Regions from separate parts of the Mesorhizobium sp. A623 genome, predicted to be linked through region 2. Evidence: riboswitches for the same ligand, from Rfam matches in the RefSeq annotation. Region 2 holds a riboswitch; the other holds the start of a gene.
The links. A riboswitch is a leader RNA that binds a small molecule or an ion and turns the genes downstream of it on or off. The one in region 2 is predicted to bind cobalamin.
Positions count from the first base shown of each region.

Region 1 (7,142 bases), on a different contig from region 2:
TAGTCGGAGGTGCTCAAACCGTGGCTGTCGCGCACCAGCAGTTCCAGCAGCGCGCGAGGCGATTGCGGAATCGCTTCAACGGCATAGCCGTGGTCTTTCATGTCGTGCAGCATGGCTAGAACGCTGGAAGGCACATCGAGGCCGACCGCGTAGCCGGTGCGGCCGGGCGCGCTTGGATAGTCGGGGATGAGGATCGCAAGTTTGCGTTCAACTCGCGGTGTGCGTTGCAGGCGGATGAAGGTTTTTATGCGCTCCGCAACCTGCGTGACGCGATCCGGTTCGGGACGATTGGCGAGCGCGCGCAGCCCGAGCGCCGGATCGGTGTCCATCTCGCCCTTGAACGAGATCGCGCCGGCCAGGATACGGCCGTCAAGTTCGGGCAGGACCACGTGCATGGCGAGATCGGCGGGGGCGAGGCCGCGCTGGTTTTCTTGCCAGATATCGCGGCGCGTCGTTGCCACGATTACCTGGAATACCGGCACGCCGGCGCGGTCGAACAGCGTCTGGCTGCCCGGTTCAGCACCCGAGGCGAAGGCCGTGGCGGCGACGATGGCAGAGGGGTTCAGCGTGGTAAGAGCGGTTTCGACGACGGCAAGCGAGGCCGGGTCCTTCAGGCTGGAGACGAAGATGGGAACAGGCGTCATGCCGCGCTGCCGGAGCGCTTCGGTCAAGGAATCGATGGGGGCGATATCGGCCGCTTGCAGCATGGAGCGATAGAAGAGAATGGGAACGACGGCGGCCGTTTTGTTCTCGATGCAAGGCGCTTCGACGACGCCTCTGCCCGGCTCGTAATAGCCTGCCTTAGGCACGGTGACCGGGTCGGCGGCGGAAATGTCTGTTCCGGCCAGTTGCGCTAGGCGATGCACCAGGGCTGCCATGTTGGCGGAGCCGCCTTCGCGAAAATAGTCGAGCAGCGCGTCGAGCTCGGTGCGGGGCAGGGTGGAGGCCTCGATCAGCCGCAAGTCCTCGTCGCGGCATTCGCCGGGCAGCAGCGCCAGTTTAATGCCGCGAGCGCGCGCGATGGAGGCAAGCTGGTCGCAGCCGTAGCGCCACCAGTCATAGCCGCCAAGAATACGGACAAGGATGACTTTTGCATGCTGCGCAACGCTGTCGATCCACAAATCGACGGACATGGGATGGCGCAAATCGCGCAAGGGCGCGAGCCGCATCGACGGCAAGCGCTGCGCGTCGGCCTGCCATGCAGCCGCCAGACCGGCCAGATCACTATCGGTGAAGGACAGCGCCACCACATCCGCCGGCGTCTGCCGCAGATCGACAGGCTCGGCGAGATCGTCGAGCGAGGCGGAAGTGGTGGTCAGGATGTGCATCGTGAGCCAGTGTTGCGGTCAGCCGATCAATATTTTCTCAATGGCCGGACGATTGAGCCCCTTCAGGCCGATGACTACCAGGCGCGAGCGGCGGTCGTCTTCGGCCGTCCAGGCGCGGTCGTAATAGTGGGTGACGCGGGGGCCGACCGCTTGCAGCAAAAGCCGCATCGGCTTGGCCGACACTTCAACGAAGCCCTTCACACGCAGCACGTTTTCCTGTTCGGCGGTGGCGGCGACGCGCTTGGCGAGGTCGTCGGGGTTCGCGATCGAGGGGATGTCGATGATGATCGAATCGAAATCGTCGTGCTCATGGCCGCCCATGCCGTCGTGATGGCTCCAGCGGTTTTCGATGTCGTCTTCGACGGCGAGGCCGAGGCCGAGCAGCACCGACGGATCGACCTTGCCTTGCGAGACCGGCAGGGTTTTGACGGCGCGGGCACGGCTCTTGGCGATGATGTCGTTGGCGCGCGCCATGGCGGCATCGTCCATGAGATCGCTCTTGGACAGGATGATGAGATCGGCGCAGGCGACCTGATCCTCGAACACTTCCTCGACCGGATCGTCATGGTCGAGCGTCGGGTCGGCGGCGCGCTGGGCGGCCAGCGCATCCATGTCGGAAGCGACCTGACCGGCGGCAAGGGCCGCTCCGTCGACCACGGCGATGACGCCATCGACCGTGACGCGGCTTTTGACCGCCGGCCACTGGAACGCCTGGACCAGCGGTTTGGGCAGGGCAAGGCCGGACGTTTCGATCAGGATGTGATCGACAGGAGGTTGGAGTGACAGGATACGGTCGAGCGCGGGCACGAAGTCGTCGGCGACGGTGCAGCAGATGCAGCCATTCGCGAGTTCGACGATGTTTTCTTCCGGACAGGTGTCGATGCCGCAGCCTTTAAGAATTTCGCCGTCGACGCCGATGTCTCCAAATTCGTTGACGATGAGGGCCAGCCGCTTGCCGCTGGAGTTCTCCAGCAAATGGCGAACCAGCGTGGTTTTTCCCGAACCGAGAAAGCCGGTGATGACGGTGCAGGGAACACGGGATGCGGTCATGGTCAGTCCTTCAGCGTGGCAAGGGGAGGGATGCGCGCGACAAGGCCGCGCTTCAGCGAATCGGGGCGGCCGCGCCAGGGGATGAGACCGTCGCTGGACGTGGCGAAGAGTTTTGCGCCGGCGACGAGATCGGGGCCGCTGGTTACGGTCAGGTCGCCGAAAACATAGCTCCAGCAGCCGTCGCGCAGGATGGCTGCGCTGAGGCGGCGCTTGCAGTTGCCAAGGCATTCGACGGTGCGGATATGGATGTTTTCGTCGATAGCGGCGCGGCGTGTATTTTCCGCCAACGTCTCGCCTGCGCTGGGACGGGCATCCGAGCCGGTTTCGTCGCGGCACGATGAACAGACGATGATCGTCGCCTCGATACCGGATAGAATATCGGCGGACTCAGCCGGAAAATTGCCGTTCTGGTTCAAGACCTGCTCCATGCCCGGAAACCCGCCAGGCTATCGGATTATTTCTCGCAGACGGCAGGTCTCCTGGCTCGCGGGTCATCGCCTTGGCCGCCTTCCCAGGAAAATCCCAGTGGCATTCGGCCTTGGCTCGTCGCTTACAGTTGCGGGGACAGCCGCGGATTTGCGACTTTCGTCGCGCACCGCATTCCCTCTTCGCTCCTCCCTGTGAAAAGAGGAGACCGTCTGGAGCGGATTTAGGCGTTAGTGAGAGGCCGTGTCAACGTGTCGATGCGACAGCGCGATGTCGGCCAGCGCCGGTCCGAGATCGCCGGCCGGCGTGATTTCGATATGTTCAAGGCCGAGCCAGCCCTGCATCTGCTTCAGTTCCTCGAAAAGATGGGCGGCGGCGTCTGTGGGTGCGGTCGCTTCGGCGTAGGCGGCGTGGACGCGCAGCACGCTTGCCGGGCGGTCGGCCTTGAGGTCGACGCGGGCAGCGATTTTATCGCCGAGCAGGAAAGGCAGCACATAGTAGCCATATTGGCGCTTTTCGGCCGGCGTGTAGATTTCGATCCGGTAGCGGAAGTCGAACAGGCTTTCGGCGCGCGAGCGCTCGAACACCAGCGGATCGAAAGGCGCGAGCATGGCGCGCGCCTCGACTCGGCGCGGCATGCGGGCGTCCTTGTGCAGAAAAGCCGGCTTGTTCCAGCCTTCGACGCGGACGGGCAGAATTTCGCCTTCATCGACCAGTTCTTCCAGCCTGCCCTTCATGTCGGCGGGAGAAAGGCGAAAATAATCGCGTAAACAGTTGGCGGTGGCGATGCCGTGCGCGCGGGCCGATATGCGCAGCAGTTCGCGGTGGGCGTCGGCGGGCGAAGGCGTGGGCAGATCCAGAACCGCCTGCGGCAGCACGCGTTCGGGCAGGTCGTAAAATCGCTTGAAGCCGCGCCGATAGGCGGTGGTGATGCGGCCGGCCCAGAACAGCCATTCGAAGGCGTGCTTAGCCTCGCTCCAACCCCACCAGCCGCCGGAACCTTTCTGGCCGTCAAGCTCGGATGCGGCAATCGGCCCGCGCGCCACGATTTCGCGAAAAATGTCTTCTATATAGGCGGCGCGTTCGCGGCCGAATTTGGCGAGGCCGCCATACATGCCGTCGCCGCGCTCCGCCCGCGCCATGCGCCAGCGCATCAATGGCCAGGTTTCGACCGGAAGGTAGGAAGCTTCGTGCGCCCAATACTCGAAGACTGCACGTTTTCGTGAAATGGCAGCATTGTCGAGCAGCGAAAGCGGGTAGGGGCCGAGCCTGGAATAAAGCGGCATGTAGTGCGCGCGGATCACGGCGCTGACGGAATCGATCTGCAACAGGCCGGTCCGCGACAAAACGCGCGAAAAATGCCGGCGGTCCGGCGTGCCGGCTGGCCGCGTGTCACAGAAGCCTTGTGCAGCAAGCGCTATGCGGCGCGCGAGCCGGAGCGATATGTTTTCCTTCATGCCGGTTCCGGGCAATCCTTGAGCTTGGGGGCGGTGATTCCACGCATGGTAACAGGCATCCGGTACAGGAATGTCAGGAGATAAAAGTGGAGTAAGAAAAGAAGGAAATCAAACGCGCGCCAATCGGGCCAGTTTACCCACCGACGCCATTCCGATACCGTATTTTGAACAAGGTTTGACTTGCTTCGCCCTGAGTGCTGCGCTAACCCTCGCCGCGTTGCAGCATAGGCTCTAAACCGGTTCAGCACGCGCGTCGCGTTTCCGTGTTCGAGAATGGTGCTATAGATCAAGGCGGATTGGCCGCATCGGGAAGTTGGAGCATGAACGCCCTTATCAGTTCATACCTGCCCATCGTCATTTTCATCGGCGTGGCGCTGGTTGTCGGTCTGGCCTTGCTGGCCGTACCGTTCATGGTGGCCTTCCGCAGCCCCGATCCGGAAAAGCTTTCGGCCTATGAATGCGGCTTCAATTCGTTCGACGATGCCCGCATGAAGTTCGACGTCCGCTTTTACCTGGTGTCGATCCTGTTCATCATCTTCGATCTTGAGGTGGCCTTCCTGTTTCCGTGGGCGGTCTCCTTTAGCGAGATTGGCATGCTCGGCTTCTGGTCGATGATGGTGTTTTTGGGCGTGCTGACCATCGGCTTCGCCTATGAGTGGAAAAAGGGAGCGCTGGAATGGGATTGAACGACAGTTCCGGCACGCTGGTCGCGCCGCGTCCCAAGGGTATTCTCGATCCGAACACCGGCAAGCCGGTCGGCGCGGACGATCCGTTTTTCCTGGGCATCAACGACGAGCTTTCCGACAAGGGATTTCTGGTCACCTCGACCGAGGCGTTGATTACGTGGGCGCGTACTGGCTCGCTGATGTACATGACCTTCGGCCTGGCCTGCTGCGCTGTGGAAATGATCCACTCCGCCATGCCGCGCTATGACAGCGAGCGTTTCGGCATTGCGCCGCGCGCTTCTCCGCGCCAGTCGGACGTGATGATTGTGGCGGGCACACTGACCAACAAGATGGCGCCGGCGCTGCGCAAGGTCTACGACCAGATGCCGGAGCCGCGCTACGTCATCTCCATGGGTTCCTGCGCCAATGGCGGCGGCTATTACCATTATTCCTATTCGGTGGTGCGCGGATGCGACCGCATCGTGCCTGTGGATATTTATGTGCCCGGCTGTCCGCCCAGCGCGGAAGCGTTGATGTACGGCCTTCTTCTGTTGCAGAAGAAAATCCGCCGCACCGGCACGATCGAGCGGTGAGCGCATGAGCGACCTACTTCACGACCTCGCGGATCATATCGCGGCAACCGTCGGTGCGGACGTCCTCGAAAGCGTCGTCGCCTATGGCGACCTGACGCTGACGGTGAAGGCCGCCGACATCGTCCATGTGGCGACTTTCCTGCGGGACGATCCGAAATGCCGGTTCATCTCCATCATCGATGTTTGCGGGGCGGATTACCCGTCGCGCCCTGACCGTTTCGAGGTGGTTTATCACTTCCTGTCGCCGCATTTGAACCATCGTATTCGCATCAAGGTTTTGGCGAATGAGGATACGCTGGTGCCGTCGATTACCGGCGTCTTTGTTGGCGCCGACTGGTTCGAGCGCGAGACTTACGATCTTTACGGCATCCTGTTTTCCGGTCACCCGGACTTGCGGCGCATCCTCACCGATTACGGTTTCGAAGGGCATCCGCTGCGCAAGGATTTTCCGCTGACCGGCTTTGTCGAGGTGCGCTATGACGACGAGGCCAAGCGCGTCATCTACGAGCCGGTGGAATTGAAGCAGGAATTCCGCAATTTTGATTTTCTCTCGCCGTGGGAAGGCACCGACTACGTGCTGCCGGGCGATGAAAAAGCCAAGGCGAACTGAGGCAAACTATGGCCGAAACGTCGGTACGTAATTTCAACATCAATTTCGGTCCGCAGCATCCGGCGGCACATGGCGTCTTGCGCCTTGTGCTGGAACTGGACGGCGAGGTCGTGGACCGTGTCGATCCGCATATCGGACTGCTGCATCGCGGCACCGAAAAGCTGATGGAGCACAAGACCTATCTCCAGGCTGTGCCCTATCTCGACCGGCTCGATTATTGCGCGCCGATGAACCAGGAGCATGCGTTCGCGCTCGCCGTCGAGCGCCTGCTCGGCATCGAGGTGCCGAAGCGCGGGCAACTGATCCGGGTTCTCTTTTCCGAGATCGGCCGCATCATGTCGCACCTGCTCAACGTGACGACGCAGGCCATGGACGTCGGTGCGCTGACGCCGCCGCTGTGGGGCTTCGTCGAGCGCGAAAAGCTGATGGTTTTCTACGAGCGCGCTTCCGGCTCGCGCATGCATGCCGCGTATTTCCGGCCAGGCGGCGTGCATCAGGACCTGCCTGAACAACTGATCGAGGACATCGGCCGCTGGATCGATCCGTTCCTGAAGTCGGTCGACGATCTTGACGTGCTTTTGACGCCGAACCGTATCTTCAAGCAGCGCAATGCCGACATCGGTGTCGTTTCGCTGGAAGATGCCTGGGCCTGGGGCTTTTCCGGCGTCATGGTGCGCGGCTCGGGCGCCGCATGGGATTTACGCAAGTCGCAGCCCTACGAATGCTATGACGAGATGGAATTCGACATCCCCGTCGGCAAGAACGGCGACTGTTTCGACCGTTACCTGATCCGCATGGAAGAAATGCGCCAGTCGGCGCGGATCATGCGCCAGTGCGTGGACCGGCTGCTTGGCAAGGACGGCACCGGGCCGGTATCCAATCTCGACGGCAAGGTGGTGCCGCCGAAGCGGGCCGCGATGAAGCGCTCGATGGAAGCGCTCATCCATCACTTCAAGCTTTACACCGAGGGCTACAAGGTGCCGGCGGGCGAGGTCTATGCGGCCGTCGAGGCG
Region 1 is NZ_JBTMXB010000003.1:168,374-175,515, reverse strand. Features, by position in the region: gene cobN (cobaltochelatase subunit CobN) at 1-1,328, opposite strand, end outside; gene cobW (cobalamin biosynthesis protein CobW) at 1,347-2,378, opposite strand; gene ACX3P1_RS04780 (DUF1636 family protein) at 2,381-2,806, opposite strand; cobalamin riboswitch at 2,831-3,032, opposite strand; gene ACX3P1_RS04775 (winged helix-turn-helix domain-containing protein) at 3,035-4,261, opposite strand; gene ACX3P1_RS04770 (NADH-quinone oxidoreductase subunit A) at 4,582-4,947, shown strand; gene ACX3P1_RS04765 (NuoB/complex I 20 kDa subunit family protein) at 4,938-5,519, shown strand; gene ACX3P1_RS04760 (NADH-quinone oxidoreductase subunit C) at 5,524-6,129, shown strand; gene ACX3P1_RS04755 (NADH-quinone oxidoreductase subunit D) at 6,138-7,142, shown strand, end outside.
Region 1: it holds a riboswitch for cobalamin, as region 2 does, so the genes downstream of both, ACX3P1_RS04780 (DUF1636 family protein) here and ACX3P1_RS26465 (CbtB domain-containing protein) in region 2, are expected to answer to the same signal.

Region 2 (7,142 bases):
GGGCCTCGGCATCATCTTCATTTCGCACAAGCTGAACGAGGTGAGGGCGCTTACCCATCGCTGCGTGGTGTTGCGGCAGGGCAAGGTTTCGGGTCGCGTCGATACGCCGGCCAGCACCACCTCGTCGGAAATGGCCGAACTGATGTGCGGCCATGAAATCGTGCCGCCGGCAAAAGGCCCTTCGACAATTGGCGGGACAGTGCTGGCGCTGGCCGGCATCTCCACTGCGCGCCATGCCGGCATGGCGCTGCGCGACGTCTCGCTTGCCGTGCGCAGCGGCGAAATTCTCGGCATCGCGGGCGTGTCCGGCAACGGCCAGCGCGCGCTGGCCGATGTCATTTCGGGCATGCTCAAGCCGGTGTCGGGAACGATGAGCCTCGCCGGCAAACAGGTCACCGCCTATACGCCGCGCGAAGTGCAGGCGCTCGGGCTTGGCCGCATCCCGGAGGACCGGATGACCACCGGCCTCGTCACCAATCTGCCGCTGGCTGATTCCATGGTGCTGCCGCGTATCGGCACGGCATCGTTCAGCCAGAAGGGCCTGCTGAAGCCAACTGCGATCCGCGCCTTTGCCGAAGAGCAGATCAAGGCATATGACATTCGCTGTCCGGGGCCGATGGTGCGTGCCGGCGCGCTTTCCGGCGGCAATCTGCAAAAGGCGCTTTTGGCGCGCGAACTCGCCTTCGACCCGAAGGTGCTGATCGTCGCCCAGCCGACGCGTGGCCTCGACATTGGCGCGGCCCACTTCATCCACGAAAAATTCCTCGATCTGCGGGGCAGGGGCTGTGGCATCATCGTCATCGGCGAGGATCTGGAGGAGCTGCTGACGCTCTCGGATCGTATCGCCGTCATGTATGAAGGCCGCATCGTCGGCACGTTGGATGCCGCCGACGCCACCGTGGCAAAGCTCGGCATGTTGATGACCGGCGCGGAGCAAGCGGCATGATGTTTCGTCTCGAAGCCCGCACCGCGACACCGGCCTGGTTCAACCTCGCTCTGCCGGTGGCGGCAATCGTCGCCACGCTCATCTTGTGTAGCGGCCTGATCGCGCTGGCCGGGGCCGGTGTTTTCCAGGCTTACGGCGTGATGTTTTCGGCATCGCTGGGCGACACCTACGCCATCACCGAAACGCTGGTGCGCGCTACCCCGATGATCTTTACCGGGCTGGCCGTCGCGGTCGCCTTCCGCGCGAAATTCTGGAACATCGGCGCCGAGGGCCAACTGCTGGCCGGAGCGGTCGCCAGTTGCGTGGTCGGGGCCATTCCCATGCCGGGGCCGCTCGCCATGCTGGCAATGGCATTGGCGGGTGCCGCTGGCGGTGCGGCGGTTGCGCTCATTCCGGCGATCCTGCGCGTAAAATTCAAGGTCGACGACGTGGTCAGTTCTTTGCTGCTCAACTCGATCATCTTCTATGCGCTGATGGCGCTGATCGAGACGGTGTGGAAAGACCCGTTCAGCGGCTATCCGATTTCGCCGCCCATCCAGGATTCGGCGAATTTTCCGGTGCTGCTTGAAGGCACGCGCCTGCATCTGGGCGTGCTGGTGGCGTTTTTGGCAGCACCTATCATCTGGTTCGTGATTTCGCGCACCGTGCTCGGCTTCAAGATCAAGGTGACGGGCGAAAACCCGGAAGCCGCGCGCTATGGCGGCATCCGCGTCGAGCGCGTGCTGGTGGTGACGGCGCTGCTGTCCGGCGCGCTGGCGGGCCTGGCCGGCGTCTGCGAAGTGGGCGGCGTGCATTTCCAGGTGATGAGCGACATTTCGCCGGGCTATGGCTATTCCGGCATCGTCATCGCCATGCTGGCCAGGCTTAATCCGCTGGGCGTGGTGCCGGCCGCGATCTTTCTCGCCGCCGTTATGACCGGTGCTGAAGCCATGTCGCGTGCCACGGGCGTTCCGGCCTTCCTCAGCGACGTCATTCAGGGAACCGCACTTCTGGCCATGCTGGTGGCGCTGCTGTTCACCGCCTATCGGGTCCGGCGCGTGGGGGCGCAACAATGAGCGTCGTTCTGGAACAGATCTTTCAGGTCGGTTTTCTGGCCGCCATCCTGCGCATCGCCACGCCGCTGGCTTTCGCTACGCTGGGCGAAATGTTTTCCGAGCGCGCCGGCGTGCTCAACCTCGGCATCGAAGGCATCATGCTTCTGTCGGCCATGACCGGTTTCACCGGCGCCTATCTCAGCGGCAGCCTGTGGGTCGGCATCGCCGCCGCGGTCGCCACCGGTGCGCTGATGGGCGCGCTGCATGGGCTGTTCACCGTGGCGCTTGGCCTTAGCCAGCACGTCTGCGGCATCGGTGTGACGCTTTTCGGCTCCGGCCTTGCCTATTTCCTCTACCGCCTGATCTTCGGCCAGCAATCGACGCCGCCCAACATCGTCGGCTTCAAGCCGGTGGCGATCCCGTTCCTGTCGGATATTCCGGTGCTGGGACCGGCCGTGTTCAGCCAGTTCACGTTGGTCTACATGGCGATCCTCGCCGTGCCGATCTCCGCTTTCATCCTCTACCGCACACCCTGGGGCCTGTCGGTCCGCATGGTCGGCGAAAACCCGCGCGCCGCCGATTCCGCCGGCGTCAGCGTCATCGCGACCCGCATGCAGGCCGTCATCATAGGCGGCGCGCTGATGGGGTTGGCCGGCGCTTTCCTGTCGATGGCGCAGTTCAACGCCTTCACCTTCGGCGTGGTTTCCGGGCGCGGCTGGGTGGCGATCGCGCTGGTGGTGTTCGGCCGCTGGGACCCGTGGCGCTCTGCCGGTGCTGCCCTGCTGTTCGCCTTCGTCGATGCGCTGCAGCTGCGGATGCAGGCGAGCGGCCTTGGCCATATCCCCTATGAGGCGTTCCTGATGCTGCCCTTCGTGCTGACCATCGTGGCGATGGCGTTCATGTCGCGCAATGCGGTCGCGCCTTCGGCGCTGCTAAAGCCGTTCCGCCGCGAGGAGCGGTAGGATCACATTGACGGCACCGACGGGCCTTGCCTCGTCCATTCGCCGTCCCGGAAAGGGAAACCTTTTGCTTACTATATGGTTTCCCAAAGGCTTGCTGGCCATCCTTGCGTGTGCTTGCTTGGGGTCACTGGTATTTTGAGGGGGATACAGCCATGCGCTTTTTTCTTGCTGCCGTCGCCACCCTGTCATTTGCTGCCACCGCGGCCCTGGCCGATCCAGCTTCGGACCTCAAAAGAGTCGACCAAGCGTTGAACCAGACCTTCAAGCAAATTCAGAAGCGGCTTGCGGACGACGCCGACGGCAAGATGCGGCTCGTCACGGCGCAGAGGGCGTGGATCGCCTTCCGAAACGCCGAATGCATTTTCCAATCCAGCGGCGATGACGGCGGGTCTGCGGCGCCGATGGTTGCCGCTGCATGTCAGGCTGAATTTACCAAGGATCGCACCAAACAATTGAAGGCTTATCTCACCTGCCAGGAAGGCGATCTCGCTTGCCCGGTACCTGCAGAATGACCGGGAGTAAAAAAATGCCGAATTTCAAGATGCGATATGTGCTGCTCGCGCTTGTGCCGTTAGCCGTCGTCGGCTGCGTCAGCACAGAAGAGCAGCGCTCGATGGACCAGGAAAAGTGTGCTTCTTTCGGCTACGCGCAGGGGACTGACGGCTTCGCCGACTGCATGATGAAACAAAGTTCGCAGCGTGCAGATGACGAGCAGCGCTCATTGGATCGCATGAATGCGCAAGAACAGCGAGACCGCGACCGCAAGGAAGCGCGACGCAAGCGTGACAGCTACGTCGATACCAGGCCGAGTTACGATAAAGACGGTAATCCGAACTTCGACACCCAGGGCAACTACCAGGGGTGTAATGGCGTGGGCTGTCTTGTCGATAATCCAGGCGATGACGATTAGCCAGACGATGACGATTAGGCCGGCTGCCGGGACGCCGCTGGTCGGGCTGTAGATACGCTAGCCCCGGCCGAAACTTGAATGGGCGAAATGCATGCGGCGCCAAGGCAAACTACGGCGTGCGGCGATAGCTCAGCACGGCTGATCGTCGCCGTCTTTCCGCCGTCCGCCGGCAAGCAGAATCGTGCCGCCCGCAAACGCCATCGCCAGCGTCGAGAAAGCGATGAGGCTTGGCGTGTGCGATGGAACGTTGCGCCAGATCGGGAAGATCACCTCGGCGGTGTTGAAAGCTTCGCCGCTGAACTGGCATTGCACGAACGAGGCCTGGTTGCGCACCATGTCGGCGTCGATCCGGGAGATCAGCGCTTCCGTAGGCTGCTTGTCGTCGGAGATATCGCGCATATGGACGAGTAGCGCTTGCGCCGCCGAGAGATAGGCGTGGCTGCATTCGTTGAAGGGGCTTTCCTCGTCGCGCAGGCTGCCGGGAACCAGCCCCCATAGGCAGTAGCTGTACTGGACGTCGGCGAAAGTCAGCAGCCGTCGGAAGGTCGGGTCGGTTTTCGCCTGTCGCTTGGCCAGCGCGAGAATTTCGCCGCGATATTCGGCGATGACGGCCATCTGGCCATGAGACAGGCCGGGGATCGAGATACCGCTGATCGGCCCGCCCGAGCGCGCGCCATGAGCGCCTGCTGGAACCGCAAAAAGCAAAGCGGCGGCACCCGCAAGGGACGCCGCCGCGAAGAACGATGAACGCTGAGGCCGCACTTAACTAGCGCAAGGCTGGGCGTGCGGTGATTTTATGGTTCGAGCGTCCGGCAAGATTACGCTCGACGACTGCGCCGAAGACGAGGCCGATTACCGTCCACAACACGGCATGAAGCCCGAGCGAAGCGGTGCGGAAGCGCCACAGCAGGTCGGCGGAAAAGTTTTCCGGCACGTCATTGATGGTGGGCAGGGCGTATTGCGCGACCACGGTGACTGCCAGGAAAGCCGCTCCAGCGATGATCGAGGCGTTCCAGGCTCCGTCTTGCGCCCACAAGCGCCTTGCCAGGCCGATGGACGCGACCAGCGTGGCGATCGAAATGACGATCATGATGAAGAACAGTTCCGTTCGCACCCCGATCGTGTCGGGGTTGCCGACGGCCGGCGGCGTCGCTGGATATTTGATCTGCGGTATCAGCACGATGGCGATGAACCCCGCCAGCGCGAGCAAAGCGGCGGTGCCGCGCGGCCCGAACCGGCCGATGCGCCCAAAGACATAGGCAAAGACCAGCGAGAACAGCCCGCCAAGGGCCGCGCCATAGACGACGGTACCGGTCAACAGGCCGATGCCGGCCTGCGTCGCGCGGGAAACGAGTTCGGTTTCTTCATCCGGCGCTTCACCGGATGCCTGCGCCATCAATTCTTCGAACGCGATGGCGCGGTCAATCTGGGGTTCACCGAAAACCCGGGCAAAGCCGAACGCCAGGAGACCCGCGAAAATGCCGACAAGCATCCCGCGAAGGAGAAGACGACCAACCATGTCAAAGCCCCTTAGTGGCAGGGAAAGCCGAGCAGGTGGCGTCCGTCATGCACGAATTCGTGGATGTACATGCCACGGAAAAGCGACATCGCGCCTTCCTCGGAGCCGACGAAATAGACGGCGAGAAGGCAAAGCAGCCCGCCGAAGATCGCCCATGGCAGGATTTCGCCGAGCGGGATCGGAAGCGGGCGTACGTCTGGATTGAATGTAGCGTCGGACATGATGTGCCTCCTGGGATACAGCGTCCCGTTGATGAGCCATGAAGCAACGAAAGAAGTCCTGACTCTCGGCATCGCGTTTCAAACGCTAGCCGATCACAGTGGCGCGACCGTACCGGGCTTTCACCGGTTTCCACTCACATTGCTTCAATGGCGACAGTAGTCAGCGCCGGTTACCCTGTCAACGAGGGTGTTGGGCGTGAAGGGCCGTCGGGCCGGCACGGTCGTGCTATGCTGAGCCAACGAAACGCGATGCGATTCCTCGATGACCGGACGCCTGACAATGATCTGCAGCGGCGCAACCGCCGCCACGCGCCACGCCGCGTTCCCGCTCGATGAGCCGCTCGAGGCAGGCGCAGTGGCGATGGCCAACACGCTCGGCCCGCAATTGCGCCGCGCCGACCGCGTCTGGACAGGGCCGGCGCTGCGCGCCAGGCAAACGGCGCAAGCCCTTGGCTTGCAAGCGGTTGAACGCCCTGAACTTGCCGATCAGGATATGGGCTCATGGAGCGGAAAGACGCTGGCCGCGATTTCCGGGCAGCAGCCAGAAAATATCGCGGCCTGGTTGGCCGTTCCTGCCGCGGCTCCGCATGGCGGCGAGGCGATCGCCGAACTGTCGGCTCGCATAGCCGCCTTGATGGACGCGCTGCTCGGCGAGCGCGGCCATACGATTGCTGTGACGCATCCGGCCGTCGTCCGCGTGGCTGTGCTTCATGTGCTGGGCGCGCCGCTCGAATCGTTCTGGCGCATCGATTGCGAGCCGCTGAGCGTCGCTGAATTTCGCACCGACGGACGCAGATGGGCGCTACGCGCCAGCGGCGTCATGCCGGCGAAGGCAAAAAAGCGTTAGCCGCGCACGGCCGCGAGCACGCCGGACAGTTCCTCGGCGAAAATATCGATCTCATGGTCGAGGCCGACGCTGACCCGGATGCATCGGTTGAGCACCGGCGCCATGGGCTTGCGAATGAACACGTCGCGCGCCAAAAATCCTTTCAGCACCTTGAGCGCGAAATCGCCGTCGCGGCCGCAGTCGATGGCGACGAAATTGGTGGCCGAAGGCAGCGGCTTCAATCCGTTCGCCTCGGCGATTGCCGCAATTCGTCGGCGACCGACATCGACCCGCGCCACGACGCTTTGCAGCCAGTCCTGGTCGGCCAGTGCCTCGACGCCGGCAATCTGCGCCATGCGGCCGACGCCGTAGTGGTTGCGGATTTTCTCGAAGTCGGCAATGACCTGCCGCTCGCCGATGGCGTAGCCGCAACGGATGCCGGCCAGCCCGTAAGCCTTTGAAAAGGTGCGCATGCGGATGACATTGGTGCGCCCGATATCGATTGCCGGAAGCGCCGAGGCAGGCGCCAACTCGCCATAGGCCTCGTCCAGGATCAGCATCGTGGTTTCAGGCAGCGCCTCGATAAAGCGCATGATTTCCGCCGCATCCCAAAAACTTCCCATCGGGTTGTCGGGATTGGACAGATAGACCAGCGGCGCGTTTTCCCGCCGCACCGCCGCAAGCAGCCCGTCAAGGCTTTCGCGGTCGTCTTCATAGGGAACTT
Region 2 is NZ_JBTMXB010000058.1:8,503-15,644, forward strand. Features, by position in the region: gene ACX3P1_RS26430 (ABC transporter ATP-binding protein) at 1-946, shown strand, start outside; gene ACX3P1_RS26435 (ABC transporter permease) at 946-2,001, shown strand; gene ACX3P1_RS26440 (ABC transporter permease) at 1,998-2,942, shown strand; gene ACX3P1_RS26445 (lysozyme inhibitor LprI family protein) at 3,095-3,454, shown strand; gene ACX3P1_RS26450 (hypothetical protein) at 3,469-3,852, shown strand; gene ACX3P1_RS26455 (hypothetical protein) at 3,982-4,557, opposite strand; gene ACX3P1_RS26460 (CbtA family protein) at 4,619-5,371, opposite strand; gene ACX3P1_RS26465 (CbtB domain-containing protein) at 5,383-5,592, opposite strand; adenosylcobalamin (AdoCbl) riboswitch at 5,596-5,751, opposite strand; gene ACX3P1_RS26470 (histidine phosphatase family protein) at 5,855-6,439, shown strand; gene ACX3P1_RS26475 (pyridoxal phosphate-dependent aminotransferase) at 6,436-7,142, opposite strand, start outside.